DNA from 2 places in the Stenotrophomonas maltophilia group sp. P373 genome. Region 2 is predicted to be linked to the other one. Evidence: riboswitches for the same ligand, from Rfam matches in the RefSeq annotation. Region 2 holds a riboswitch; the other holds the start of a gene.

Region 1 (15,140 bases), 750 kb from region 2:
GCAGTTCAGCCACCACCAGGGCGCGGCGTTCGACGCCACGCAGGAACGCCGACAGCGCGCCGGCCGCGGTCGAGGAAACAGGGGCGGGCACAGCCGTCATCGGTCACTCCAAAGGTCTGCCGGCATGATAGCGGCAGCCCATCGGCACCCGTAGGACTTGCGCCCACAGGCACTTCGTGCTGCAGGTTGTGCACAGCACCACGCTCCCCGCGCGGGAAATTGCGGCATGCCGCTGAATTCACTCTGTTTCAGCAATGTTTCACACTCAAGTTGTTGATTTTGAATGCCTTTCAAGTGTGGCGATTTTTTGACCAACCCAAGGGTGAGCTCGTCGCCATCGGCCTCCTGCGTTCCCGTCGACCGGTAACGCACAACGTTATCCACAGAACGTGTGGATAAGACTGAATCTCCAATGGACACCGATATTTAGGTGACATTTATGATTCAACGGTCGTCGCCCGGGCACGTCTGCCCCCTGCCATTCGCGCGTGCATGGCCCGTTACACTGGCCCGATGCTTTCACCCATTCCGACCCTGCAGGTCGCCCTGCCCGTCCCCCTGCCCCGCCTGTTCGACTACCTGTCGCCGGAGGGCGATGGCCCCACGGCCGCGGTCGGCTGCCGCCTGAAGGTGCCGTTCGGCAACCGCGAGCTGGTCGGCGTGGTGGCCGGCCACGGCCAGACCGACGACGGCCAGGGACTGCGCCAGGCGCTGGCCTGGTGCGACCGGCAGCCGCTGCTGCAGGGCGAACTCTGGCAGAGCCTGCAGTGGCTGGCGCGCTACACCCATGCGCCACTGGGCGAGGTGCTGAGCACCGCCCTGCCCGGCCCGCTGCGCCATGGCGAGGCCCTGCCCGACACCCACCACTGGGGTTGGCAGCTGACCACCGAAGGCCACGCCCAGCGCGAAAAGCTGCGCGCCGGAAGCCGTCCGCGGCAGCTGGCCGAGCTGCTGGCAGGAGCGATCGTGGATGAGGACGTGCTCGGCGAACGCATGGCCGACTGGCGCACCGCTGCACGCAGCCTGGCCAAGCGCGAGCTGGCCGAGCGCGTGGCGATGACGGTGGCACCGCAGCATGCGCAGCCGCTGCCCGGCCCCACGCTCAACCCGGACCAGGCCGGGGCGGTGGCTGCGATCAACGCTGCCGACGGCTTCCAGCCGTTCCTGCTGGACGGCGTGACCGGCAGCGGCAAGACCGAGGTCTACCTGCAGGCGATCATCCATTGCCTGGCGCAGGGCAGGCAGGCGCTGGTGCTGGTACCGGAAATCGGCCTGACCCCGCAGACCCTGGCACGTTTCCGCGGCCGCCTGGGCATCGCCGTGCACGCCTTGCATTCGGGGTTGAACGACAACGAGCGCGCGCGCGTCTGGGCGGCCGCCTCCCGAGGCGAAGCGCGGGTCATCGTCGGCACCCGCTCGGCGGTTTTCACGCCATTGCCGCAGGCCGGCCTGCTGATCGTCGACGAGGAACACGACGGCAGCTACAAGCAGCAGGACGGCATCCGTTACCACGCGCGCGATTTCGCTCTGGTGCGCGCCAAGGCGCTGGGCATTCCGGTGCTGCTCGGCAGCGCCACCCCTTCACTGGAAACGCTGCACAACGCCTACGCCGGGCGCTACACGCACCTGCGCCTGAAGCAGCGCGCCGGCGATGCGCGGCCACCGCGCGTGCGCATCCTCGATGTACGCAAGCGGCCGCTGCACGATGGCCTCTCGGCCGATGTGCTGGCCGGCATCGGCGAACACCTGCAGCGTGGCCAGCAGGTGCTGGTGTTCAAGAACCGCCGTGGCTACGCACCGGTGCTGCTGTGCCACGACTGCGGGTGGACCGCGCCTTGCCAGCGCTGCGATGCGCCGATGACCGTGCATGGCGGCGGCCGACGCCTGCAGTGCCACCACTGTGGCGCGCGCCAACCGGCGCCGTTGGCATGCCCGGCCTGCGGCAGCCTGGCGCTGCAGCCGCAGGGCATCGGCACCGAACGCCTGGAAGAACACCTCACCGCCGCCTTCGCCGATTTCCCGGTGGTGCGCATCGACCGTGGCACCACCTCACGCCGCGATGCGCTGGAGCAGCAGCTGGCGAAACTGGGCGACCAGCCCGGCATCCTGGTCGGCACGCAGATCCTGGCCAAGGGCCACGACCTGCCGAAGCTGACCCTGGTGGTGGTGGTCGGCATCGACGAAGGCCTGTTCTCCGCCGACTTCCGCGCCAGCGAGAAGCTGGCGCAGCAGCTGATCCAGGTGGCCGGTCGTGCAGGACGTGCGCGTGACCCCGGCGAGGTCTGGCTGCAGACCCATCACCCTGGTCACCCGCTGCTGGAAACCCTGGTGAGCGGTGGCTACCACCCGTTCGCGCAGGCCGAGTTGAACCAGCGGCAAGCCGCAGGGTTCCCCCCGTTCGCGCACCTGGCGCTGATGCGCGCCGAAGCGCAGCAGGTCGAGCACGCCAATGCGTTCCTGCTGGCTGCGCGGCAGTTGCTGGGCGAGCAGAACGTGGTGGAGGCGTACGGCCCGATGCCGGCGCCGATGCCGCGGCGCGCGGGCTACCAGCGCACACAGCTGCTGCTGTCGGCGCCGCAGCGGCCACCCTTGCATGGCGTGCTCGCGCAGCTGGTTCCGCAGCTGTATGCGCTGCCGGAAGCACGCAAGGTGCGCTGGTCGCTGGATGTGGATCCAACGGACCTGTATTGAGGGGTCAGAGCCCACCCGTCGGGTGGGATCCGACCCCGATGCCCAGGGGTCGGATCCCTTTTCGCAGAAAAGGGCTCTGACCCCGGACGCCTTCGCTTACGTCAGCGGCGACATCACGCCGCGCTGGTAGGCCGGGCGCTCACGCAGCCGCGCATACCAGTCAGCCAGATGCGGCAGCTCCGGTCGCTGGATCGGCAGCTCGTACCAGGCGTAGACCAGCGAGCCCAGCGGGATGTCGCCCATCGCGAACTTCTCGCCCGACAGCCACGGCTGCCTGGCCAGGGTAGCGTCGGCCATCGCCAGGTAGTCTCCGGCGCGCACGATGGCGGCATTGATCCGCGCTTCATCGCGGTCGGCCGGCGCGGTGCGCATGATGCCCCAGACCAGGTCGCTGTACAGCGGCGCCATCCGCGACGTGCTCCAGTCCATCCACTTCTCGGCCTGGGCGCGTTCCATCGGGTCCTCAGCGTACAGGGTGCCCAGTGCATAGCGGGCGCTCAGGTAGCGCACGATGGTGTTCGATTCCCACAGCGGCAAGCCGTGGTCTTCGATCACCGGCACCAGGCCGTTGGGATTCATCGCCTGGTACTCCGGCGTCTGCGTACCACCATGGCTGCCACCGACTTCGATGGATTCGTACGGCAGGCCGATTTCCTCGGCGCACCACAGTACCTTGCGGACGTTGCTGGAATTGCGGCGGCCCCAGATCTTCAACATGCGGGTTTTCCTTGCTGGCAATGCGAGCGGCAACGATACGCCTGATCGGGCGGAGATGTCCGTGCCGGATGCGGGATCTGGCATCCGGGCATTGCCGGCCAGCGGCAGGCACTACCTATTCTTTTTTGGCAGCGCGCGCACGTAGGACGACTTGCCATCCTTCTTCAGTTCGAACAGACCGATCGCCGCCAGCAGATCGCTGAGCTTGCCGTAGCCATAGTTGCGCGGATCGAACGAGGCCTGGTTGCCGATCTGGCTGCCGACCGGTCCGAGGTGCGACCAGCCATCCTCACCCTCGGCCGCGGACACCGCACGGCGCAGCATCTTCACCAGCCGGGTGTCACTGCGCATTTCCGCACCGCTCTTGCGCGGACGCGCATCGTCGTTGGTCACCGGCTCGTTCGAGGCCTGCTCGCTGGACGCCTGTTCGGCATCGGGCACGCTGGCATGGGTCTGGCCCAGTGCCTCCAGGTAGGTGAACTTCGAGCACGCATTGACGAATGGCTCGGGCGTCTTCTTCTCGCCGAAGCCATATACCTTCACGCCATCGGTCAGAAGGCGCATCACCATCGGGGTGAAGTCCGCATCGCTGGAAACGATGGCGAAGCCATCAAGGTTGCGCGCGTACAGCAGGTCCATGGCATCGATCACCATCGCCATGTCCGAAGCGTTCTTGCCCTTGCTGTAGGCGAACTGCTGGATCGGGCGGATCGCATACTCATGCAGCACCGCTTCCCACCCCTTCAGTCGCGGGCTCTTCCAGTTGCCGTAGGCACGGCGCACGTTGGCCACGCCGTAGCGGGCGACTTCCGCCAGGACCTCGTCGATCTTCGAGGCCGGCGCATTGTCGGCGTCGATCAACAGGGCGATGCGCTTTTCCGGTTCGCTCATGGGCTCCTCACGGGCCGTTGCCTGAACCCGAGTATCGCCGATCCGGGCAGGCGCTGACGTGACAGGTGGCCGCCGTGCGAAGATGCCAGGCGCTTCCCCCGATGCCCCCACTGGAGTGAGTCGATGAGTCGCGAGCGCGTTCCCCACCTGGTCGTTGTCGGCGGCGGTTTTGCCGGTCTCTGGGCCACCCGTGCCCTGGCCCGCGAGCGCATACGCATCACCCTGGTCGATCGCCGCAACCATCACCTGTTCCAGCCGCTGCTGTACCAGGTGGCCACCGCCGGCCTGTCCGCGCCGGATATCGCCGCACCGCTGCGCCACATCCTCGGCCACCAGCGCAATGTGGAAGTCCGCCTCGGCGAAGTGGTGGCCATCGACAAGCGGGCGCGGCAGATCCGCATGGCCGATGGCAGCACGCTGGATTACGACAGCCTGCTGCTGGCCACCGGCGCCACCCACGCCTACTTCGGCAACGATCAATGGGCCGATGATGCGCCCGGCCTGAAGACGCTGGACGATGCCATCGCGCTGCGCCGCAAGCTGCTGCTGGCGTTCGAACGCGCCGAGGCCGAACCGGACCCGGCGAAAAAGGCGGCGTGGCTGAGTTTCGCCATCGTCGGTGGTGGTCCCACCGGCGTCGAACTGGCCGGCACCCTGGCCGAGATCGCGCGCCACACGCTGCGCAACGAATTCCGCCACATCGACCCGGCCAGCGCCAGGGTGCGGCTGGTCGAGGCTGGGCCGCGCGTGCTGTCCTCGTTCCCGGATGTGCTTTCGCTGAAGGCGCGCCGCCAACTGGAAAAGCTGGGCGTGGAAGTGCTGACCGGTACCCCGGTGAGCGACATCGACAGCCAGGGCTTCAAGCTCGGCGAACAGTTCGTACCGGCGCGCACCGTGGTCTGGGCCGCCGGCGTAGCCGCTTCACCGCTGGCGCGCACGCTGGACGTGCCACTGGACCGCGCCGGACGCGTGCCGGTGCAACCGGACCTGACCCTGCCCGGTCACCCGGAGCTGTTCGTGGCCGGCGACCTGGCCGCACTGAGCCAGGCCGACGGCAAGCCGGTCCCCGGGGTGGCACCGGCCGCCAAGCAGATGGGCAAATACGTGGCCGAGGTGATCCGCGCGCGCCTGCACGGCAAGCCCGAGCCCGGCCCGTTCAAGTACGCCGACTACGGCAACCTGGCCACCATCGGCCGCATGGCCGCGATCGTGCACCTGGGCCGGCTGCAGCTTTCCGGCGTGCTGGCCTGGTGGTTCTGGCTGGCCGCGCACGTGTTCTTCCTGATCGGCTTCCGCAACCGCATCGTGGTGCTGCTGAACTGGGCGGTCGCGTACTGGAGCTACCAGCGCAGTGCGCGCATCATCTTCGGTGATGACCGCGACGACCGGCGGCCGAAGCGGTAGGGCTGCACGCAGCGGGGTCGGATCCCTTTCCGCAGGAAAGGACTCTGACCCGGTCAACACCCTCCACGCATGGCGTGGATCTACTGGTTCATCGGGCCACCGGGCACCCGCCGTTTCGACCAGGTCCGGCAGAAGTCCTCCTTCCTCGCGGTGTCGGCAATCTGCGCAGTACTCCAATGCCGGGTGATCCAGATCGTCAATGCGGTACTGCTGAGATGCCAGCGCGGCATGCCGCGCTGTGGTTGCCGCCACAGGTGGCGTCGGGCAATCCAGAAGGCCTCCCGCTCCACTTCCGGCACCTTCTTCTTCATCACGTCCTTGTCGAAGAACTGCGCGGCGAAACGCCAGGGATTCATCGGCTGGTATCCCGCGCGTGGTTCACTGCTGCACGCTGCCACACCACTGGGCGCGCGTTCGGCCGGCGTCGGCCGACCGCCTGCCAATGCCAGCCCGAGCAGGTACAGCAGGCCAGGCAGCAGCGCGATGCCGGCGACCAGCACGACGACGGAGATCCATGCTTTGCCGGCGGCACGCATCGCTCACTGTGCCTTCGGCTTTGGATACCACAACGCGTTGACGATGACCCAGCGCTGGTCGAAGCGCCCCATGTGGAAGTAATCGACGAACCACGGGGTCTCCAGCCGCACCGAGGCCGCGTTGCCGGTCACGTCCAGCACCGTGCAGCGACGATCCCATTGATCCTTCGGGGTCTTCAACGCGCCCTGCTTCGTCAGCGAGACCAGTTCTTCCTTCGACATCCGGCGCAGGCCCAGGCGTTCGTCGGGTGTATCGCCGAGCACAGCGCGCTTGGCCAGGTCCGGATGCAGGGAGCGGGCGACGCGCTGCGGGTCGGCCTCCAGCTGGCCATCGACGTAGTCGTGGCAGGTGGCTTCGATGGCCGCGATGGTGGCCGGGTCGGGGGCAGGGCTCGTTGCTGCGGAAAGAGCGAACAGCAGGGCGATCGTGGACATCCGGGTCTCCAGCTCTGGGCGCGGGGCGATCATCGCATGGGCCGGGTAGCCCATCCACGCGTGGCGTGGATCTACAGGACCGGCGCCTGCAGCCAGGCCAGCTTGCGTTCGCGGGGCTGCTGCTTGAGTTGCCACTCGGCGCGTGAGGCGGCGGCCCGGTCCGGGTATTCGCGCACGGCCAGCACTCGCAGCGGTGGCCGGGCCCGGGTGTAGCGCGCGCCCTTGCCGGCCTGGTGGGCGGCGAAACGCGCATCCACGTCGGTGCTGATGCCGGCGTAATAGCTGCCATCGCGGCATTCGAGCAGGTACAGGAACCAGGGGCGGAGGGACGGGGCCATGCCCGGATTATGCCGTGCTGCACTGCAGCGGATATACTGGCGGCCGAATGCAGGAGAGAGGCGCCGCGCTGGCGCCCGCCGAAGGCGCAGGCTCCCATGATCGCTCAGGCCGGTGGGCTGGAATCCCACCAACCATGCATTCGACTCGCCGAGCTGGAGAGAGGTCACCGGGCACGCCCGGGACGATCCGCCGAAGGGGCACGCGGCCCATGCCGCTGAACTCTCAGGCAAAAGGACAGCGGGAGCGGCACCGGTCATCGTCATCCCGTCATTGCGCAGGCAGTGGTGGCAGTTGCGCATGGCCGGCCCCACCGCGCCCGGAGCCTGTTCCATGCTGCTGTCCATCATCTACCTGGTTGCCATTTCCGCCGAAGCCATGACCGGCGCACTGTCTGCCGGCCGCCGCCGCATGGACCTGTTCGGTGTGGTCATGATCGCCTGTGTCACTGCCCTCGGTGGTGGATCACTGCGCGACATCCTGCTCGGCCACTATCCGCTGGGCTGGGTGAAGCATCCCGAGTACCTGGGGTTCACCGTATGCGCGGCGCTGATCGCCACCTGGGTGGCGCGCTGGATGCACCACTTCCGGCGCACCTTCCTGGTGCTCGATGGCCTGGGTCTGATCGCCTTCACCCTGATCGGCTGCTCGATCGCGCGCGAGGCCGGCCATGCGATGCCGATCGTGCTGATCGCCGGCATGCTGACCGGCGCGTTCGGCGGCGTGCTGCGCGACATCCTCTGCAACGAGGTGCCGCTGATCTTCCAGAAGGAGCTGTACGCGATCATCGCGCTGCTGACCGGCGCGGCGTATCTGTTGCTGCTGCACTGGGGCGTGGCCGACGCCACCGCGATCCTGTGCTGCCTGGGCGGCGGCTTCGCGCTGCGCCTGCTGGCGATCCACTATCGCTGGGAAATGCCGAAGTTCGTGTACCACGACGAAGTGCATTGAGGTTCGCACGGCGGGGCACGCGCCCGGCTCAATCGCGCAGCTTGGGACTCATGGGGCTCCTGCTCGCGATGATGCGCTGCCGGTAGGCCTCCGAAGGATAGAAGGTCCACGGGCTCTCACAGCCATCGCTGTCAGATTCGACCCGCTCAAGAAGCTCGGGATCTACCCATTCAGACAGGTAGTCAGGATCGGATCGTCTACTGAAATCCGGGCAGTGAACCGCCCCCTCAACGACGATTTCGTTCTGGACGGTGGAAAGGAACCTGGCGCGAAGATCAAGACCGACCTGCGTGTATGTGCCTATCTCGAGATACGTCTGCACGCTCATACTTCCGCCCACGGCCAGAACTCCGTCGTTGAGCGAGCACGCATGGAGATGCTCACATGCGAGATCGTCGCGCACAAAGACCCAACCGCCGCAGTCAAGATTACGGGCGCTGAGGTTACCCAGAACGATTACACACAACGTCTCGCCCAGGTCATTGAGCGCCAGCACGCCTTCGACGCTCAGATCTCCATCAACGATCAGGCAACTCGTTTCGACGTCCGAGTGCCAGTCTCCGATGAGGGATGCTGCGGGTACTATCCTGAACGATGATTCCCGCGCATCTTCACCAGGCTCTTCGTCGGTGGACGCGGCGATCATCGCTCGCGCTTTCAGCGTGGTGCGCAGAAGCGTCTGATCACCATTGCTGCGATGGATCTCGATTCTTTCATCGAGTTCAGCCAGCAGGCTCGCCGTCGCCACAGGAGACGATGGTTCGATCCAGTCCTCGATGACGGAGATCGCGTCATCGGCAATCCGGCCGCCTTTCAAGCGTAAGAGCGCCTTGGCAGCTTCACTGGAAGTCGACCGGCACGCTGAATCCAGAGAGCTGTCGTTCGGGAAAACATGCATTGGCGGGGTCCAACCAGACAAGGGCTGCAATCTTCGAATGAAGCTGCAGGAAGACTCCATGCAACTCTTCCGAAATCGTGTCGCCTGGTTTGCCAATATCCACGCATGGCGTGGATCTACTGTGGAATCCACGCATAGCGTGGATCTATCCATCAAGTCCAACGCGTTCGTCGGGATCCACACCACCCCGGCGATGTACCTGGCGCTGTCGCTCATGCGCAGCGCCAGGCGCATCGCCGGTGCAGATGGGCCGGTCTCCAACTCCGGCCGGCCCTGATCGCGGCCGCACCCCCGCAGGCGCTGGCCGCCATCCACACACGTGCCGCACTCAGGCGGCTTCAGACACCTTCACGTCGCGACGGGCGCGCACGGCCGCAGCCAGTCGCTCCAGCACCGTCACGGTGGTGTCCCAGTCGATGCAGCCATCGGTGATGCTCTGCCCGTAGACCAGCGGCTGGCCTTCCACCAGTTCCTGGCGGCCCCCGACCAGATGGCTCTCGATCATCACGCCCACGATGCGCTGTTCGCCGTCTTCCATCTGAGCGGCGATGTCGTCGATCACCTTCGGCTGGTTCTCGGGGTTCTTCAGGCTGTTGGCATGGCTGGCATCGATCATCAGGCGCGCCGGCAGCTTGGCCTTGGCCAGCACCTGGCAGGCCTCAGCCACGCTGCCAGCGTCGTAGTTCGGTTGCTTGCCACCGCGCAGGATCACATGGCAATCCGGGTTGCCGGTGGTCGACACGATGGCAGTGCCACCCTGCTTGGTGACCGACAGGAAATGATGCGGGTTGGATGCCGCACCCACCGCGTCGGCGGCGATCTTCACGTTGCCATCGGTGCCGTTCTTGAAGCCGACGGGGCACGACAGCCCCGAAGCCAGCTCGCGATGCACCTGGCTTTCGGTGGTGCGTGCGCCGATCGCGCCCCATGCCACCAGGTCGGCGATGTACTGCGGCGAGATCACATCGAGAAATTCAACACCGGCCGGCAGGCCGAGCTTGTTGATGTCGCGCAGGAGGCCACGGGCGATGCGCAGGCCCTTGTCGATCCTGAAGCTGCCGTCCAGGTCCGGGTCGTTGATCAGGCCCTTCCAGCCCACCGTGGTGCGCGGCTTCTCGAAGTACACGCGCATGACGATTTCCAGCTCGCCAGCCAGCGCGTCGCGCAGCGGCTTCAGGCGCTGGGCGTACTCGATGGCGGCCTTCGGGTCGTGGATCGAGCACGGGCCCACCACCACCGCCAGGCGGTCGTCACGGCCGTGCAGGATCTGGTGCAGGGCCGCGCGCGAGGCGCTGACGGTGTCGGAAGCTTCATCGTCACAGGGCAGCATCGCCAGCAGCTGGGCAGGCGGTGTCAGCGGTTCGATGGTGCGGATACGCAGGTCGTCGGTGTGCGGGGGCATTGCAGGAGATCTCCGGAACGTTGGGGGTCCCCAGCGTGGCGGCATGAAAAAAGCCGCCAGGTTCGCTGGCGGCTTTCGGGAATGCGTCTGAAGCTTTCTTCAGGGTGAGCGCAGTCCTTCCTCCGCCAGTGGCTTCGGAAAGTAATACCAGTAAAAGCGGGTAGCGGCTGCGTTCATGGGATCTATTGATAGCACAGCTTTTGCGCAGTGCAAAATGTTTCATCCGCAACTGGGGGCGCGGTTCAGTGATGCGCCTGACTGCGCAGCGCAGGCGGTGGCCGCTGTGCAACGTCGCTCATCTGCCATGCACTTCCACGTCCAGCAGCAGGCCTTCGTGGATGTCGGCCCAGCGCTCCAGCACGCGGTCCAGCTCCTGCCGGGCCTCGTCCAGCTGCTCGGGATTGAGCAGGGAACGGGTGGTGTAGAGATCGGACACCAGCCGGCGCAGTACCGCTTCCGGGATGGCCACCGAGGGCCCTTCCATCTGCGGCAGCTGCAGTGCCGGCGTATCGCCCTGCGGGCCGTACAGCGTTACCTGGAGCGTGCTCTGCATGATCAACTTGCCTGCGGATGGACATGGGCAATGTCCTGTTTACCGCGTCCGGGTGACAGGCGCATGTGCCATGCGCGTCCGGAGGCGCTGCTACAAGGCGGCCAGGTCGGCAAGGTGCTGCCCCATCCCATCGTCTGCGCCGACGGCATTGGTGGTGGCGAAGTACTGATGCCAACCGGTGGCGGCAATGCCTTCCAGCAGGGCGTCGGCGTCTTCCCGGCTCGCGCACCTCCATACAGCGTAGAACTGCTCGCTGCCACCGTGCGCTGCGCCCTCCGCGACACGACCCATCGCCACCGGTGCGATGCGAACCGGATCGAACTGCTGCATGCCTGCGCCGATGCGGGTGAAGAAGGCGGTGCGTTGGTCAGGCGGGAGAGCGGTCCAGGCCGGGGTGGCGGTGTAGAGCTCGATGAGGGTGTAGGACATGGAAGGTCTTCCTTGAGGTTGATGAGATTGCCGGCCGGCAGCCGGTACTACCGCAACGAGCGCAGGGCGCGTTTGCGGATGTAGGCATTGGCATCGCCAGGGTGCTGCTGTTGCCACCGCGCGCACAGCTCACGCAGCCACTGCGGTTGAGTCTTGCCGGCATCGTTGAGCCAGTTCCCGACCGAGTCCTGCACGTAGCGCGCCGGGTCGTTGGCCATTGCTTCCAGCATCGGCAATGCGAGTTCTGGATGCTGCTTGAACAGCACGATATGCGTGGACCACACGCCTCGTGGGCGCAGCGCTTCGCAGGCGAAGCGGCGCAGGTAAGGCGATGCTTCCTGCGCCCACACTTGCAGGTACTCAAGCGCCTGCAACGGTGCGGCAACGATGTCGCTGCGCAGCGCCAGCCATGCCCATTCGCGCACGCCGAAGTGCGGGTCGTCAGCCAGCGAACGCATCGCCCGCAGCTTGGCCGGCAGCGCCGCGCCGGCATCGCTGCCAATCAGGTAACAGGCCCAGCCACGCACGGTGTCTGATGCGTGTGCCTGCCAGCGCGAGGGATCACCCTGCCCGGCTTCGCGCAGCAACCGCGCCGCCAGCGCCATGCGCTGGGTGATGCCCTTGCCGGAGGCGTTGCGCATACGTTGCAGCGCTTCCTGCTCGAGCACAGGTGCCACCCCCTGTAGCAGTGCGGCGAAATCCACTGCCAGGCATTCGGCCAGATGCGTGGCAGCGGCATCACCGCTGTTGAGTGCACGCAGCCGTTCCGCGGGAATGGGCGTGCTCATGCGGAGGCTTCCCACCCGGTGTCCGTGTGCTGCCAGACCTTGCGCAGCAGCTGTGACAGCTGCTGCCGTTCATCAGCATCCAGGCCGTTGAACAGGCCGCTGATCCATTGTGTGTGCTGCTCGAACAGCGATTCGGCCAAACGCTTGCCCGGTGCGGTCAACACGATCTGCAGACGACGGCCATCCTCGCCATCGCTGCGACGCTGCAGCAGGCCTTCGCGCTGAAGGGCATCGAGCAGGCCGCTGATGGTGGCCCGGGTCACGCCAGCGCGCTCGGCCAGCGCGTGCGGCGCCAGTGCGCCGCCGGCCCCGTGCAGCAGGAACAGCACGATGAAGCGACCCTCGCTGAGCCCGTGCGGTGCCAACCGTGCAGCGCAGTCGCGATCGATCGACGAGGACAACGAGAGCAGCTGGAAGCACAGGCGCAGCTGCGCGATATTGGCGTGGCCGCGCCGCTGCGCCTCCTCCAGCAACGCCTGATGCTTGGCTTCGATCATCCTTTCCTCACAGCATGATTAGGCACCTAATCATATGGAGGAGTAGCGAGTGGAAGCAAATCGGAGTTGACTCAGGAAGTGCGTCCCAGCAGCAGCCGCGCGATCAGTCCCCCGCCCTCGCGGTGCAGCAGCTGGAGTTCGCCTGCGTGGCGCTTTGCCACGTTGGCAGCCACGGCCAGTCCAAGTCCGGCGCCCCCGGTGGCGCGGCTACGCGAGCCCTCGCTACGCTGGAACGGTTGCAGCAGGCGTGCGCGATCGATCTCGGCGATGCCAGGGCCGCGGTCCATCACGTCCAGCTGAACCCCGTCACCCGCCATGGCGACCCACAGCTCCACGGCACCCGCGTAGCGCTCGGCGTTGTCGATGAGATTGTCGACCGCGCGCCGGAGCAGCAGCGCATCGCCATGCCACGGCAACGTATCCGGGCCCTGAAGGGAAATATCGACCCCGCGCAGCAGCGCCGCCTGCACGCATTCCTCCAGCAGCGCTGAAAGATCCAGCATGCGCATCTGCAACGGCTGCAGCTCACCGCGTGCGTAGTCGAGCACCTGCTCGATCATCGTATCCATGCGCTCGATGTCCGCCACCATCCTGGCGGCCTGTGGAGCGGGAGCGAACTCCGCGCGCAGGCGCAGGCCGGTCAGGGGCGTGCGCAGGTCATGCGCCACGGCCGCCAGCATATGCGTCATGTCCCTTGCCTGGGCGCGCAGACGTTCGCGACCGGTGCTGATCGCTGTGGCCAGTACCTGCACTTCGCGTGGACCGTCATCAGGCAATGGCGTTTCAGCCTGCAGGTCGACCCGTGCGCTGGCTTCAGCCAGGCGTCGCAGCGGGCGCCCCAACCGGATCGCCGCCCACGCCGCCAGAGGTGCCAGCAGGATCGCACCGCCCAGCAGGGCGAGCATCACCTGGCGGCGCCAGGCCGCCAGGTCACTGTGGTCGCTGCCGACCACCCGCCATCGGCCATCGGCCTGCCGCATCCCCAGTTCGAATGGCGGCCACTGCATGGCGGTCAGCAACGCGGCCTGCGATTTCAGCACGCCAGCACGAGCGGAGGCGTCCAGTACCGCGCCACCCTCGATGACCTGCACATCGGGCGCCCTGCCCTGCCCCGTCCACACCAGGCGTACATTCCTGGCCGGCAGGTCCATCTGCACCGCCGCCAACTGGGTGAGCCAGTCACTGGCGCTGCCCCGGGGTGGCGCGTCCTGCGTCGACATATGCAATCCCAGTGGCGCCGGCGCCTGTTCCCCACGCAGCACCTGCATCGCATGGTCCAGCCGCATCGGTGGCGGCGCGGGCCGGGGCATCCACCCCACTACCGCAACGCTGACCAGGGTTGCCAGCAGCAGGCTGGCCAAGGCCAGCATCGCGATCCAGCGGGTGGTCGACCACCGGCTGCTCACAACACCCCTACCTCCGCGTTGAAGCGGTACCCTTCACCGCGCAGTGTCTGCACAAGGGCTTCAGCGCCGGACGCGGCCTGCCCGAGCTTGCGGCGCAGGCGGCTGATCGCAAGGTCGACGGCACGGTCCACGCTGTCACTGGCTTCTCCGCGACTCAACTGCAGCAGCTGCTCGCGCGCCAGCACCCGCCCGGGACGTTCAGCCAGTGCCAGCAGCAGGGAGAATTCACCGCGGCTCAGCGCCAGTTCGGCACCATCCGGCGCGAACAGGCGACGCTGGTCAGGCAGCAATCGCCAGCCATCAAACCGCAGCTCGCTGGCCACCTGTGCGCGCAGCTTGTCCTGCCTGCGCAGCAGCGCGCGTACCCGCGCCAACAGCTCGCGCGGGTCAAACGGCTTGGCCAGGTAGTCGTCCGCGCCCATCTCCAGGCCGATCACGCGATCCGGCGCCGCCCCCATCGCCGACAGCATCAGGATCGGGATCGCCCGCGCCTGCAGCCGGCGGCATACCGACAGGCCATCCTCACCAGGCATCATCCAGTCGAGGATGATCAGGTCAGGTCGTTCAACCTGCAGCAACACGTCCAGCGCTGTTGCATCCGCCGCCACACGCACCTGGTAGCCGTGCAGCAGCAGGTGGTCGGCGATGGCGTCACGAATGCTGGCATCGTCATCGACGACGATGACGCGGATGGGAGTGTTCATTGCCCCAGTATCCCGCACCTGTGTATCAGGACGGTATCAATGCCGATATCGCGGTGATACGCCGCTGCGCGCCAATGGTCGCCCACGATCACTGCGGAGTCTCCCCTTGCGCCTGTTCCTGCTGCCCCTGTTCGCCATCCCCTTGCCGGCGCTCGCCTCCGATGCCGCCGAGCACGTCCTGCCGATGTGGATGCAGGGCGGTCATCCGGCAGTGGCCGTCTCGCTGGACGGGCGTTCAGAGCCGCTGCGCTTCGTGGTCGACAGTGCCGCCGGGGCAACCCTGGTCGATGCACGCGTAGTGCGGCGCTACGGTTTGCAGGATGCGGAAGCGGCAGTGTCGCAGGCCCAGGGCGCGAGCGCGAAGGCGGCGCGGTTGCAGCGCATGCGCAGCACAGCGTGGCAGCTGGGCAGCTGGCAATTGAAGGCCAGCGGCATGCAGGTCGACCTGTCATCGCTGGCGAAGGGCGATGATCCGGCCATTGACGGCCTGATCGGCAACGAC
Region 2 (15,140 bases):
CCGCACCCTGCTGTGGCGACTGGGGTTCCTGGCGGTGGCCGCGGTGACCGCCGTCGGCGGCGCGTTGATCTCGTTCCAGGATGTTTCGGCACTGATGCGCAACCAGCGCGAAGTGCGTTACCTCGCCACCCCGGCCAACGTGCTGCTGGGCATGCCGCGTGCGCTGCGTGGCGACAACCCGGTGCAGCGCGCACCGAAGCTGCCGATCGGCACCGACGCCAAGGCCACTCCGCGAGCGCCGGCCAGCAAGCCGCGCCTGCTGGTGATCGTCATGGGCGAGACCGTGCGTGCGCAGAACTGGGGCCTCAACGGTGGCCGCAACACCACTCCGGAACTGGCGCAGGCCAGCGTGATCAATTTCCCGGACATGCATTCGTGCGGCACCAGCACGGAGGTCTCGCTGCCGTGCCTGTTCTCGCCGTGGGGCCGCCACGACTACGACGAGAAGAAGATCCGTGCGCACCAGTCGCTGCTGCACGTACTGAACCGCGCCGGCATCGCGCCGCTGTGGCGTGACAACCAGTCCGGCTGCAAGGGCGTGTGCGAGGGCCTGGACTTCCAGTCATTGTCCGACGCCACTACACCCGGCCTGTGCGCGGATGGTCGCTGCATGGACGAGATCCTGCTGCAGGACCTGGCCACCCAGGTGCGGGCCAAGCCCGGCGACCGGGTGGTGGTGCTGCACCAGCTGGGCAACCACGGCCCGGCCTACTTCGAGCGCTACCCGCCCGCCTTTGCCCGCTTCAAGCCAACCTGCGACACCCGTGACATCGGCCGTTGCTCGCGCGACGAGATCACCAACAGCTATGACAACGCGGTGTTGTACACCGATCATTTCCTGAGCAAGACCATTGGTACCCTGCAGGGCATGCAGGATTACGACACGGCGATGATCTACCTGTCCGACCATGGTGAATCGCTGGGCGAGAAGGGCCTGTTCCTGCATGGCGTGCCGTATGCGATCGCACCGGCCGAGCAGACCCGCGTACCGATGACGATGTGGTTCTCGCCGGGCTTCGCCAGCAGCCGTGGGTTGGATCTGCAGTGCGTGCGCAAGCGTTCGGCGGCGTATACCGACCACGACAACCTGTTCCCGTCGGTGCTGGGCCTGATGCAGGTGAAGACGGCGCTGTACGAGCGCGACCGCGACGTGTTCGCCAACTGCGAAGGTTGAGGGTTGTTCGGCAGGGCTTGCAGCCCTGCACCTGCAGGGGCAACGGCAACGGCCGAAGCAACAGCAGAAGCGGGTTTCCTGAGGGGTGGCGGGGTGGGTCCGGTTGCGGGGTACGCTGCAAGTACGTCCATGTAAGCTCGGTCGCCGCATCCATGCGGCTCACGCCCCCGCAACCGGACCCACCCCGCCTTCGACAGTTTTCCGCGATCTGTCGGAACGATCTTGGGGTCAGATCCGTTTTCCGGAGGAAAACGGATCTGACCCCATTTTGATTGTCGATACCTGACAGATGTGTCGACCAAGGTCGACACCTACCAACAGCCGCCACGATCTGTCAGACGTGGGGCGGTGTGGGCTTGCAGGACCGTTGGCGCCATGGATGGCGCCATCGAGCCCCCATGGATGGGTTTACGGCGTGTCCTGCAAGCCCACACCGCCGCGCCATCCCACGGATACCCCGCTGTTGCGGTTGCTTCGGCGGTTGCTGTTGCTTGTGCTCTGGCCTCTGCGGGTGCCGGGCGCCGCCCGGCTGACGTCCGCCACTTGCGGTGGCAGCGACGGCCCACTAGCCTTCGGCCGTCGTTCACCACCCAAGGACCGCCCGTGAAACACCGTCATCTCCTGCTGGCCTCGGCAATCGCCGCCGCCACACTGGCCCTGGCCGCCTGCAAGAAGGAAGCTGCCCCAGGCACCGATACCGCCAGCAGCAGCGCTCCGGCCGGTGAAACCGCCGACCAGTTCGTGGCCCGCATCAATGCCGAATTCAAGGCCGCTTACCCGGAGATGACCTCGGCGCAGTGGCTGTCCTCCACCTACATCAACGGTGATTCGGAACGCATTGCGGCCAAAGCCAACGAGCGTTCGCTCACCCAGCTCAACAGCTGGATCGAACAGGCCGCCAAGTTCGACGGCAAGCCGATGAGCGAGGACAGCAAGCGCGCGATCCACCTGCTGAAGCTGATGTCGTCGATGCCTGCACCGCGCGACCCGGCCAAGCTGGCCGAGCTGACCCAGATCGCCACCCGCATGGAAGGCAGCTACGGTGCCGGCAAGTACTGCACCGATGCCAATGATCCGAACTCCTGCCGCCAGCTGGGCGAGCTGGAACAGGTGCTGGCGCGCAGCCGCGACTACGACAAGCAGCTCGACGCCTGGCAGGGCTGGCACAGCACCACCAAGAGCATGCGCGGCGACTACCAGAAGTTCGTCGGCCTGGTGAACGAGGGCGCCAAGGGCATGGGCTTTGCCGATGCCGGCCAGATGTGGCGCAGCGGCTATGACATGCCGCCCGAACAGATCGGCCCGGAAACCGACCGCCTCTGGGAACAGGTCAAGCCGATGTACGAGCAGCTGCACTGCTACGCACGCGGCAAGCTGGACAAGACCTACGGCAAGGACAAGGCCGAAGTGGGCAACGGCCTGATCGCCGCGCACCTGCTCGGCAACATGTGGCAGCAGGACTGGTCGAACCTGTGGGACCAGCTGGAACCCTACCCCGGCGCCGGCAGCCTGGACATCACCGCGGCACTGGAAAAGCAGTACCAGGCCAACCTGAGCGCGGCGCTGGCCAAGGCCGGCAAGGACGCCAACGTGGCGGCGCAGTACAAGGCCCAGCGCGAAGCCGAACTGCGTACCGCCAAGCAGATGACCGAACGCGCACAGGACTTCTATGTGTCGCTGGGCATGCCGTCGCTGCCGCAGTCGTACTGGGAACGCACCCAGTTCATCAAGCCCGACGACCGCGATGTGGTCTGCCACGCCAGCGCCTGGGACATGAACATGGAAGGCGATGTGCGCACCAAGATGTGCATCAAGCCGAACGAAGAGAACTTCACCACCATCTACCACGAGCTGGGCCACATCTATTACGACCTGGCCTACAACCCGCTGCCGCCGCTGTTCCAGGGCGGTGCCAACGATGGCTTCCATGAGGCGATCGGCGACACCATCGTGCTGGCGATGACGCCCAAGTACCTCAGCTCGATCGGCCTGGTCGATGCACCGACCGAGAGCCGCGAAGCGGTCATCAACAACCAGATGCGCATGGCGCTGTCGGGCGTGTCGTTCCTGCCGTTCGGGCTGATGATCGACCGCTGGCGCTGGGGCGTGTTCGATGGTTCGATCACCGCCGACAACTACAACAAGGCGTGGTGGGACCTGAAGGCCAAGTACCAGGGCGTGGCCCCGGCCAGCACCCGTGGCGAGGAATTCTTCGATCCGGGCGCGAAGTACCACGTGCCGGGCAACACCCCGTACACCCGCTACTTCCTGGCCCGCATCCTGCAGTTCCAGTTCTACAAGGGCCTGTGCGATGCGGCCGGCTACAAGGGCCCGCTGCACGAGTGCACCTTCTACGGCAACAAGGAAGCCGGCCAGAAATACTGGGCGATGCTGAGCAAGGGTGCCAGCCAGCCGTGGCAGGCCACGCTGAAGGAGCTGACCGGCACCGACAAGCTCGATGCCGGCCCGATGATCGAGTACTTCACTCCGGTCAACGAGTGGCTGAAGCAGCAGAACGAAGGCCAGATGTGTGGCTGGCAGGCCAACGCCGCCCCGGCGGCGAAATGAGAAAAGGGGCGGGTCCGCAAGGATCCGCCCCCTTCTGTAGCGCCGGCCGCTGGCCGGCAGCTTGTGAGACCACAAGGCCCTTCAATGCGCTGCCCTTGGAAACGGGACATCTTTCCAATCTCCGTGGGCCAGTTCAGCGGAGTGCATTGTTCATGGCCTCGCGCCGCGCCGGCATGAATACATGAATGCCGCAGGCATCATCCACGGGCTTCATATCCAACTGGCTCCTCCCGGGAGAGGCTTCGAACTGCCTCAGTCTTGCCACCAATCGTGCCACGCCTGAAGTCGCCACGATCGACATTGCCTCGGCAACCTCCAATTCGCGGTATACCTCCCACAACCTCGCCAAGCCGTCACTACCGACGAGAACGTGGAGCGGCCTGCTGACGCTGAAGGAGATTACCGTTGCGTTCATGGCACTCCCCGCGTTAATCGTCAGCGCACTCGTGTCCACGTTGCGTTGCTGCTGTACGCGCCTTATCCGCAGGGCCTCGAGTTTTGCGCCACAGAATCCTGATGCTGGCTTCCACGCATTGAGACAAGCGGGCTCTGCGGTAATTCGCCTGCGCATTACATCTGCCCCCAGATCGTCCTGCACAACGTTGAAGAAGCAGTCTGCATACCGATAGACCGTCATCTCCACCTGGCCATCGAATTCGCTGATTTCCACCAGGACAGCCGCAGCCACCGGCCAACTCCACTCGGCGGCGACACCCTCAGAGCGTTCATCGAACTCGCGCTTGAGCTGGTCGATGATCTGCGCCAGCACGGACGTATCAAACGCGCGTTGACTGAACTCTGCCTTCAGACCCTCCGACAAGCGTCGCGCAAACCAGCCAGAATTGGATTCACCAGAAAAAACGGTAAATGGCTGGTCACTGAGCGGAGAGCCGCCATCAATCACCCAGATCAGGAGGCTGTCCCCTCGCGACAGATAACCCACCACATCCTCGTTCGGAACGTCCACATAGGCACCGCTGCATGCCTGGTCAATCCAGAACTCGGTCATACATTGACCTCAGTCGCCTTGGACATCGCGACTTGGAGAGTGCGGAGCCCTCCAGAGACGACTCGCTCATCCATGTAGTCATGTCGCAGGGACATTTCAATCGCGTCCGCGTCGCCAGGATCGAGAATGAACTCAGCCACCAGGCGAGGCTTGAAATTCATGAACGACAGCAGCACCAGCTCCTTGTGAGCACGGGACCAGACGGTGGGCTGACTGAACCTCACTCCCCGAAGCATCGATTCACTTCCAGCGGCTATTTTCCATATTTCTGCGATGCAGTCATAGTCAAGCCCATTTACTTCGCCGAACCTTCTGATCGCGGAATTGGCGCGGGTAAATGCTGGAACACTCGGGATGCAGAAGACACTGTCCAGCGCAGGTTCCTCCAATACCAGAACTCCGGAAACACTCAAACGACTGAGCAACCCATTCACGATCCGGGCGCGTTCCTTGAGGTGCAGCAGAGTAAACCGACAAGTGATCAGATCGAACTCGTCTCCAACGCCATCCCACTCTTCGATCTCTCTGAGATCAGCCACCGTGTAGCTGACGTTCCTGATGACCAAAAGATCGGCTTCACGGGCAGACAAGGCCACTTGCTGCTCACTCGAATCCACACCCAACACGACCGAATCCGGACGCACCTTGGCCATCCATCGGGAGATGGACCCATGCCCGGCCCCCACTTCCAGGATCCTGCCTTTCCTGTCAGGAAGGTAGGTCTCGATGAACTCTTTCGTGCTGGCATCGTAAATATCGGCCGTTATGAGAAGGCGCTTCCTATCCCGCTCCCCGGTAGCTAGCGGATACTCCAGATCGCGCGCCGGAATCTGCCCCTCGTCTACACTCGACCACTGCTCAAGCTGCAATGCAGCGGACCAGTAGTACTCAGGCACATCCTCTGGCCGGGCCCCAACCACTTCCACCCATCTGAAGTCCGCATGTTCGTCGCTTAGACGGATCGCGCCCCCAGCATGCCCGCACCTGTAGAACACGAGCAGGACGCTCTTCCCTGGAACAATCGCGCAGGAGCGGCTGCCAAGGTAAGCAGCCTCTGTCACGACCAGCCCACACTCCTCAAGCACTTCCCGCGAAAGGGTTTCTTCCAGACTTTCCCCAACGTCAGGACGCCCTCCTGGAAGCTCAAGTTCGCCTCGCGGATTCCGTAGAAACAACACCCGCCCGCTTGAGTCTGCGATGACAGCCTTGACACTCACCGGGCTCATGGCCCTACTCCCAGCGGCTCGTGTCCGCGCGCATAGGCAGGCTCAGCGACCAGCCGACGCTGCCGCTCCGTGAGAAGAGATGCATCGAATGGGATGGAAGGAGCTTCCGAGTGGTTCGGGGTGGCAGGCAGTATCGTCAACGCCGTGTGCTCAGGCGGCCGGCGGAAATACGAGTGATTGTTCATATAGCGCGCGAAAACGGCACGCCGCTGGCTTGATCCTGCCACAGCGTACGTGCCATGAACCAGCGCCTCTGAGAATACCAACGCGTCACCCGCATCAAGAGGGATGTGCCGCAACAGCTCATTGCCCTCGAGCTGCCGGCACGCGTCCGGCACCGGAAAATTTGCGCGGTGAGAGCCGGGAATGCAGCAGAAGTGATTGTGAGAGATCCCGTTGTCAGTCAGCGCGTACTGAACACCTATGAGACCTGCGTGGACACGACCATTCCGCACCCAGTAGTAGATGCCTTCGTCGAACATGTCTGCGTGATGGTGTAGGTTACCTGCGCTGCTCACAAATCTCTCGCTGGCACAGAACATGTGGTCCATACGGAACCGCCCCCTGAACACAGCTGTCAGGAAGCGGAAGACCGGCTCTGGGTCAACCAGCTGCCGCCACTCGTCACCCCAGTCCAGATTGACGTCATGAAGTGGCCCGTTCTCCAGGTGTTGCGACCAGTACTGCTGAAGTCTGCAAATATGCTCGGGGTCAAGGACGCCACGGAGGATGACGTAGCCGTTGAGGTCAAACTCGAAGTAGAGCTCTTCGATGGATTTCAAAGCACAGCACCTCTCGTCCATTGAGAAGGTTGGCGCGCATGAAGTTGGATTGCGCGCAACCTTTTATCCACCTTTTCTCCACGGACATCACTTCTATCTCGCATGACACTTCTGTAAGGAAATTCCGGAAAATCTGCATCTGTGACCTGTCCCACGTCCAGATGCTTCGAGTTTCCAGCGATCCAGCCCGCCGTCATGAAATAGAGTTTCTGAGAACGGAGTAGTCGTTCCGTACCTTGCCAAGGTAAGCGGTCGTTGCGCTGACGCTTTCGACTCAGGACACAAGTGAAAATCGCCTCATGGCGTCTCGTCGCCGATGACCGAGTACTTCACTCCGGTCAACGAGTGGCTGAAGCAGCAGAACGAAGGCCAGATGTGTGGCTGGCAGGCCAACGCCGCCCCGGCGGCTACAGAAAGGGGCGGGTCCGCAAGGATCCGCCCCTTTCTGTAGCGCCGGCCGCTGTCCGGCAGCTACGCGATGAAGACCAAGCGGCCGGCTTTTCCGGAATGCCTGTCAGCTGTCCTTCTTCGCCGCCATCGCCGCGGCCAGTTCCGCCTTGAATTCCTCGAAGGTCTGGCCCTTCTCTTTCGCTTCGGCGTGCGCGGCGTCGCGCAGCGCATCGGAGTACATCAGGCGCACCGGCGTGCCGTTGCGCTCGTGCAGTTCACCGGCCTGCATGATCAGCGCCAGTACCTGTGCGGCAGAGTCACTGTGGCCGGCGATACGGCCGTCCATGCCCAGCACCCATTCGCCGTCGCGGCGCACGACACCGGCCAGCAGGGTGCGCTGCGCGTCGCGCAGTTCGGCATGCGGCTCCACCGGCGAAGCCTGGGCAGCGGCCTTGTTGGCGGCCTGCTTTTCCTGGCGACGGCGCTGGTCGCGGCGGGTCTTGGAGCTGGTGGACATGGTGCAATACCGCTGCGAGGGGGGCGCAAGGATAGCGCACCCCACCCGCCACGCCGCTTCACACCCGCTCAATCCAGCACTTTGCCGTGCCGCCAGTAGCCCATGAAGGTGATCGCGCGGCGGTCCAGCCCGCAGTCACGGACCAGATGGCGACGGATCGCCATCACCGCCCCCGCCTCGCCTGCCACCCAGGCATACAGCGGCCCTGCCACGCTGGCATCGGCCTGTTCCCAGAGGATCTGCGTATCGACGTCGATCTCCTCCGGCGCATCGCCGGCAACCACGCCCGAGGCCGCTGCCAGCCGCGCCTGCACCGCCTGCAACAGAGGCGCCCCGTACGCCGCGCGCCCGCGCGGCAGCCAGACCAGCTCGGCGGTAGCCGGTGCCTTCAGCGGCACCGCGTCGCCGGCCTGCGCCACTTCCAGCAAGGCCAGCGTACGCGGCGGATCCACCATGGCCGCCAGTTCCTCAAGAATGCCAGCCACCGCCGGTAACGCGGTTTCATCGGCCACCAGCAGCACCTGGCCGACGCCGGCCGGCGGCTTCCATTCCCAACCTTCACTGCTGTCGGCGCAGTCGGCATCGGGAGCCAGCAACACCACACGGTCGCCGGGGCGTGCATGGATGGCCCAGCGTGAGGCCGGCCCGGTCTCGCCATGCAGCACGAAATCAACATCGACCTCGCCCAGCTCTGCACGCAGCTGGCGGATGGTGTAGGTGCGCATCGGCGGGCGCTGATCGTCCGGCAGCGCCCGGTAGCGCGGATACCAGTCCTCGCCGCAGGGCACCTGCGGCAGGTCCTGGCCAGGCAAGGGGAAGAACACCTTGATGCGCTGGTCCGGGCCTTCGGTCTTCATCCGCGCCACGTCGGCGCCGGTGAACACCATGCGGTCCAGGGAAGGGGAAAGAACGCGGCGCTCCTTCAGCGCCACCTCGAACAGGCGGTAGGTCTGCTGCGCAGCCATTTGGGGGAAACCTCATGCAACGACATCGGATCGGCTGGCTGTCGTGCATCCACGCACCGGCTGGCTGGAGTGCCCAGCCTAGTCCGGCCGTTCTCTGCCGCAAGTGTTTCGGGCATCGTGGCCCGCCCTACCCCTGCGCGCTGCTCAGTGACCCGTGCAGGCTGCCTGCGCCGCACGCTCGCGCTGGTGTTCCCAGTACCAGAACACGAAACCGGCGCCGAAGAACGCCGCCTGGCCCAGTGCCAGGTGCAGCGGGCTACCGCTCAGCAGTGGTGACACCACGCCGGCCACCACGGTGCTGATCATCAGCTGCACAAAGGCCTGCAGCGACGAGGCCAGGCCGCGCTGATGCGGGTACATGTCCAGTACCGCCAGCGCCAGGATCGGGAAGATCAGCGCCATGCCCATGCCCCCCAGGAAGATCGGCAGTACCGCCCATGGCAGTACGAACTGTGGCGACAGCACCACGTAGCCAACGTTCAACAGCACCGACAATGCGCACAGGCCGAAACCAATGGAGACCTGGCGGGTGGGCGTGGTGTGCCCGGCCATGCGCCCGGACAGGAATGAGCCGGTGGTCATGCCGCCGATGGTCGGGATGAACAACCAGGCAAACCCGCCCTCGCCCAGGTGCAGGTGCTGCATCACGAACACCGGCGCCGAGGAGATGTACAGGAAGATTCCACCAAAGCCGATGCTGCCGGCCAGCGCCAGGCGCAGGAAGCGTGGATTGAAACCGATGCGCACGTAATCACGCATCAACGCGCGCGGTGACAACGGCACGCGCGCTTCGACCGGATGGGTCTCGGGCAGGTAGCGTGCAGTGGCCGCCAGCAGGACCAGCCCGAACACCACCAGGAACCAGAAGATCAGCGGCCATCCCGCGCCACTGAGCAGGATCCAGCCACCGATGATCGGCGCGATGGCCGGGGCGATGCCGAACAGCATGGACACCTGGCTCATCAGCCGCTGCGCGTCATGGCCGTGGTACAGGTCGCGGATCACCGCGCGGCCGACGATCATGCCGACACCCGCCGACAGGCCCTGCAGCGCGCGGAAGGCCAGCAGCGTGGTCAGGTCGGTGGACAGTGCGCAGCCCACCGAGGCGCCGACGAACACCACCAGTCCACCGAGGATCACCCGCTTGCGGCCCCAGGCGTCGGACAGCGGGCCGTGCGCCAGGCTCATCAGGCCGTAGAACAGCAGGTACACGCTGATGGTCTGCTGCACCGCCACCTCGTCCACCGCCAGGCGCCGGGCCAGCTGCGGGAAGGCCGGGAAGATGGTGTCGATCGAGAACGGGCCGAACATGGCCAGGCCGGCAAGCAGCAGGGCCATGCGGCGGGTGGAGGGAGCAACAGCGGCGGTCATGGGAAGGGCGTCCGGCAGGGCCATGCGTGGCACGCACGGCGGGCGCCGGTCCCTGTCTGCAGGGAGGGCGCCAGATGAATTCGGGTATCTGGCCATCATAGGTGGGGATTGCGCCTGATGCCATGCAGCGATGCACAAAACGCACGTCCGGGCCATCGGCCATTCAGGCGCAGCGGCCAGGCCCGTAGACGGCCAGCGGGCCCGCAACGGGCTATAATCGGCGGGCAACACGGTGGGAGAAGCGGAACACCGCTGCCGAAGGCGCAACGCCCGTAATCGCTCAGGCCCGATACCACCCGTAACAGAACTCTGGAGAGACCGGTTCGATCCGGCGCCGAAGGGGCACGAAGCCGCGGTTTTCCGCGCTTCCAAACTCTCAGGCAAAAGGACAGAGGGGCGCCCCGCAGACCGCCGACCGGCGGCTTGTGCCCGTGCGTGTGCCCTTTCCTGACGGATCCTTCGCCATGTCCCAGAACACCCCTTCCCTGCGTGAGCTCGAGCACCACAATGCGTTCGTCGAGCGCCACATCGGCCCCAACGATGCCGAGATCGCGCAGATGCTCGACGTCGTCGGCCACGCGTCGCTGGATGCGATGACCGATGCCATCGTGCCGGCCAAGATCAAGTCGCCGGCGCCGCTGGCGCTGCCGGAGTCGATGACCGAAGTGCAGGCACTGGCGAAGATCCGCGCGATCGCCGACAAGAACACCGTGCTGCGCAGCTTCATCGGCCAGGGCTACTACGGTACCCACACCCCGAACGTGATCCTGCGCAACATCCTGGAAAACCCGGCCTGGTACACCGCCTACACCCCGTACCAGGCCGAGATCTCGCAGGGCCGCATGGAAGCGCTGATCAACTTCCAGACCCTGTGCGCCGACCTGACCGGCATGGAGATCGCCAACGCCTCGCTGCTGGACGAAGCCACCGCCGCCGCTGAAGCGATGACCCTGGCCAAGCGTTCGGCCAAGTCGAAGTCGGACACCTTCTTCGTGCACGACGCCGTGCACCCGCAGACCCTGGAACTGCTGCGTACCCGCGCTGAACCGATGGGTATCGTGCTGCGCGTCGGCACCCCGGCCGAAGCACTGGAAGCGGAAGCCTTCGGCCTGCTGCTGCAGTACCCGGACACCTTCGGCCAGATCGGCGATTACAAGGCCCTGGTCGAGGCCGTGCACGCACGCGGCGGCCTGGTGGCCGTGGCCACCGACCTGCTGGCGCTGACCCTGCTGGCCGCACCGGGCGAATGGGGCGCGGACATCGTGGTCGGCAACAGCCAGCGTTTCGGCGTGCCGTTCGGCTTCGGCGGCCCGCACGCCGCGTTCATGGCCTGCCGTGACGCCTACAAGCGCTCGATGCCGGGCCGCCTGATCGGCGTTTCGGTCGATGCCCAGGGCAACCCGGCCTACCGCCTGACCCTGCAGACCCGCGAGCAGCACATCCGCCGCGAGAAGGCCACCTCCAACATCTGTACCGCACAGGTGCTGCTGGCGGTGATGGCCTCGATGTATGCGGTCTACCATGGTCCGGAAGGCCTGACCCGCATCGCCCGGCGCACCCACCGCCTGGCCTCGATCCTGGCTGCGGCACTGCGCAACGCCGGCGTGCAGGTCGGTGGCGACTTCTTCGACACCCTGCACGTCACCGGCGTGCATGCCGATGAGATCCACGCCAAGGCACGCGCCGCCGGTTACAACCTGCGCGCGATCGACAGCGACTCGGTCGGCATCAGCCTGGACGAGACCGCCACCCGCGCCGACGTGGTCGCGCTGGCCGCCGTGTTCGGCGCGCAGGCTGACGTCGAGGCGCTGGACGCCAGCACCGCCGACGCGCTGCCGGCCGGCCTGCTGCGCCAGTCCGCGTTCCTGACCCATCCGGTGTTCAACACCCACCACAGCGAGCACGAACTGCTGCGCTACCTGCGTTCGCTGGCCGACAAGGACCTGGCGATGGACCGCACGATGATCCCGCTGGGCTCGTGCACCATGAAGCTCAACGCCACCGCCGAGATGATCCCGGTGACCTGGCCGGAGTTCTCGCAGATCCACCCGCTGGTGCCGGCCGACCAGGCGCTGGGCTACAAGGAACTGATCGACACGCTGGAAGCGATGCTGGTCGAATGCACCGGCTACGACGCGGTCAGCCTGCAGCCGAACTCCGGCGCGCAGGGCGAGTACGCCGGCCTGCTGGCGATCCGCGCCTACCACCGCTCGCGCGGCGAAGGCCACCGCGACATCTGCCTGATCCCGGACTCGGCGCACGGCACCAACCCGGCCTCGGCGCAGATGTGCGGCATGAAGGTCGTGGTGACCAAGACCGATGCCAACGGCAACGTCGACGTCGAGGACATCCGCCTCAACGCCGAGAAGTACAGCGACCGCCTGGCCGCGATCATGATGACCTACCCGTCCACGCACGGCGTGTTCGAGGAAGAGGTGGTCGAGATCTGCGAGATCATCCACAAGCACGGCGGCCAGGTGTACACCGACGGCGCCAACATGAACGCCCTGGTCGGCGTGGCCAAGCCGGGCAAGTGGGGTTCGGACGTTTCGCACCTGAACCTGCACAAGACCTTCTGCATCCCGCACGGCGGTGGTGGCCCGGGCGTGGGCCCGTGCGCGGTCAAGGAGCACCTGGCCCCGTTCCTGCCGGGCAAGCTGGGTGACAACGGCCCGGTCGGCATGGTCAGCGCGGCCAGCTTCGGCAGTGCTTCGATCCTGCCGATCAGCTGGATGTACATCGCGATGATGGGCCGCGAAGGCCTGCGCAAGGCCACCCAGGTCGCGCAGCTCAACGCCAACTACATCGCCAAGCGCCTGGCTCCGCACTTCAAGACCCTGTACACCGGCCGTAACGGCCTGGTGGCGCACGAGTGCATCCTGGACGTGCGCCCGCTGGAGAAGACCAGCGGCATCGGCGCCGAGGACGTCGCCAAGCGCCTGATCGACTTCGGCTTCCACGCCCCGACCCTGAGCTTCCCGGTCGCGGGCACGCTGATGGTCGAACCGACCGAGAGCGAGTCGCTGCACGAGCTGGATCGCTTCATCAACGCGATGATCCAGATCCGAGAGGAAATCAGCGCGATCGAAGACGGCCGCCTGGACCGCGAGGACAACCCGCTGAAGAACGCGCCGCACACCGCCACCGCGGTGACCGCCAGCGAGTGGACCCACGCCTACCCGCGCGAACTGGCCGCCTTCCCGCTGGCCAGCCTGAAGCAGAGCAAGTACTGGCCGCCGGTGGCACGCGTCGACAACGTGTACGGTGACAAGAACGTGATGTGCGCCTGCATCCCGGTCGATGCCTACAAGGATGATGAAGTCGAGGCTTGATTCCTCACTGCATCGATAAAGAAAAACGGCCCGCGCAAGCGGGCCGTTTTCATGAGGGCGTGTGAACCAGGGTCCACACCCACAGTTACCCGATCACGGGTCCGGCATCTGTCCCAGGCTCAACTGCCACGATACGCCGAAGCGGTCCTGCACCCAGCCATAGCGGTTGCTGAAGTCGTAATCACCCACCGGCATCAACCAATGGCCGCCCTCGCCCAGCACGCGTGCCGCACGCTCGAACTGCTCGGCACCGGAACACTCGACGAACAGCGAGATCGACGGGCTGAAGGTGAAGTCGTGCACATCCAGGCTGTCGAAGCACAGGTAATGGGTGCCACCGAGCAGGAAGATGGCCTGGCGGACCTGTCCGGGTACGCCGGCGCCGGCCCCCTCGGGGTGGCGTTGCAGGGCCAGCAGGCGGAAATCGGCAAAGGCTTCGGCGTACAGGGCCAGCGCGGCCTCGGCCTGGCCGGTGAACATCAGGAAGGGACGGCTGCGCAGCATGCGGTACTCCTGGTCGACGGGCCGCTGGCGGCCCACACGATCAGGATGGCACGGCGGATGTATGCCGGCTGTAGAGCCGAGCCCGCGCTCGGCTGGCGACTACGCGAACAGCAGCCGACCACAGGGTCGGCTCTACAGAAACTACAGCAACCGCAGCCGACCGTAGGGTCGGCTCTACAGCTTCAGTCACGCCTCGCGCATGCGCCGGGCGATGGCGCTGCCGGCGGCGATGGTGGCGGTCAGCGCCACCATCGACAGGAACTGCAGGCGGGTGTGCGCCTCGCTCAGCAGCAGGCCGAAGATCAGCGCCAGGATCGCCAGCGCGCAGCAGGTCAGCCACGGGAAACCGGCCATGCGGAATGGCAGCCGGGTACCCAGGCGATCGGCGCGGCGGCGCAGCACCAGCTGCGAAACCAGCGACAGCGTCCACACCAGCAGGCAGGTGGAACCGACGATGTTCAGCAGCACCGGCAGCACCCGGTCCGGGAACAGCAGCTCCATCACCGTGGCCGCAAAGCCGAACAGCACGCTGGCCAGCACGGCGATGACCGGCACCTGCCGCGGATCGGTCCAGCCCAGCACGGCCGGCGCTTCGCGGCGCTGCGCCAGCGAATACATCATGCGCGAGGCGCCGTAGAGGTTGGCATTGAGTGCCGACAGCAGCGCGATCACCGCGATCAGGGTGATGGCGGTGCCTGCGCCCGGAATGCGCGCAATGTCCAGCACGGCGGCGAAGGGCGACTTCAGTGCTTCGCTGGTCCACGGCACCACGGCGATGATCACGCTCAGCGAGCCGATGTAGAACACCAGGATGCGCCAGGCCACGGTACGAATGGCACGGGCGATGCTGCGTTCGGGATCTTCGGTTTCGGCCGCCGCAACGGCGACGATTTCGGTGCCGCCGAAGGCAAAAACGACAACCAGCAGCGCCGCACCGATCCCGGCCAGGCCCTTCGGTGCGAAACCACCGTGTTCGGTGAAGTTGCTCAGGCCAGGTGAGGTGACCTGCGGCAGCCAGCCCATCAGCAGTGCCACGCCGATGGCAATGAAGGCCAGGATCGCCGCCACTTTCAGGATGGCGAACCAGAATTCGAACTCGCCGAAGTTCTTCACCCCGAGCAGGTTGATCGCAGTGAAGAACAGCATGAAGGCCAACGCAGCCATCGGCACCGGCACCACCGGCCAGACCGTGGCAAGCAACCCGGCCGCACCGACCGCCTCGGCGGCGATCACGATCACCAGCTGCACCCACCACAACCAGCCGACCGTGGCGCCAGCGGTGGCGCCCATGGCATCGGCGGC

What was found. Region 2 has a riboswitch for glycine ahead of gcvP (aminomethyl-transferring glycine dehydrogenase). Riboswitches for the same ligand answer to the same signal wherever they lie in the genome.
Region 1: linked by a shared signal. The riboswitch ahead of ACSYHF_RS18325 (trimeric intracellular cation channel family protein) and the one ahead of gcvP (aminomethyl-transferring glycine dehydrogenase) in region 2 are both predicted to bind glycine.

The regions. Positions count from the first base shown of each region.
Region 1 covers NZ_CM129994.1:3,947,949-3,963,088, forward strand. Annotated here, with positions in the region: gene ACSYHF_RS18285 (hypothetical protein) at 1-100, opposite strand, end outside; gene ACSYHF_RS18290 (primosomal protein N') at 514-2,691, shown strand; gene ACSYHF_RS18295 (glutathione S-transferase family protein) at 2,788-3,408, opposite strand; gene ACSYHF_RS18300 (NYN domain-containing protein) at 3,520-4,299, opposite strand; gene ACSYHF_RS18305 (NAD(P)/FAD-dependent oxidoreductase) at 4,423-5,703, shown strand; gene ACSYHF_RS18310 (hypothetical protein) at 5,784-6,239, opposite strand; gene ACSYHF_RS18315 (nuclear transport factor 2 family protein) at 6,243-6,674, opposite strand; gene ACSYHF_RS18320 (GIY-YIG nuclease family protein) at 6,746-7,012, opposite strand; glycine riboswitch at 7,053-7,142, shown strand; glycine riboswitch at 7,156-7,259, shown strand; gene ACSYHF_RS18325 (trimeric intracellular cation channel family protein) at 7,344-7,961, shown strand; gene ACSYHF_RS18330 (hypothetical protein) at 7,990-8,859, opposite strand; gene ACSYHF_RS18335 (hypothetical protein) at 8,897-9,136, shown strand; gene ACSYHF_RS18340 (3-deoxy-7-phosphoheptulonate synthase) at 9,188-10,261, opposite strand; gene ACSYHF_RS18345 (hypothetical protein) at 10,557-10,814, opposite strand; gene ACSYHF_RS18350 (DUF6616 family protein) at 10,905-11,243, opposite strand; gene ACSYHF_RS18355 (DNA alkylation repair protein) at 11,291-12,031, opposite strand; gene ACSYHF_RS18360 (MarR family winged helix-turn-helix transcriptional regulator) at 12,028-12,528, opposite strand; gene ACSYHF_RS18365 (sensor histidine kinase) at 12,600-13,898, opposite strand; gene ACSYHF_RS18370 (response regulator) at 13,931-14,638, opposite strand; gene ACSYHF_RS18375 (aspartyl protease family protein) at 14,745-15,140, shown strand, end outside.
Region 2 covers NZ_CM129994.1:3,200,017-3,215,156, forward strand. Annotated here, with positions in the region: gene ACSYHF_RS14945 (phosphoethanolamine transferase) at 1-1,174, shown strand, start outside; gene ACSYHF_RS14950 (M2 family metallopeptidase) at 1,778-3,742, shown strand; gene ACSYHF_RS14955 (hypothetical protein) at 3,876-4,751, opposite strand; gene ACSYHF_RS14960 (NUDIX domain-containing protein) at 4,748-5,977, opposite strand; gene ACSYHF_RS14965 (phytanoyl-CoA dioxygenase family protein) at 5,974-6,759, opposite strand; gene ACSYHF_RS14970 (hypothetical protein) at 7,274-7,666, opposite strand; gene ACSYHF_RS14975 (siderophore-interacting protein) at 7,735-8,631, opposite strand; gene ACSYHF_RS14980 (multidrug effflux MFS transporter) at 8,776-10,002, opposite strand; glycine riboswitch at 10,302-10,404, shown strand; gene gcvP (aminomethyl-transferring glycine dehydrogenase) at 10,467-13,334, shown strand; gene ACSYHF_RS14990 (VOC family protein) at 13,428-13,838, opposite strand; gene ACSYHF_RS14995 (amino acid permease) at 14,025-15,140, opposite strand, start outside.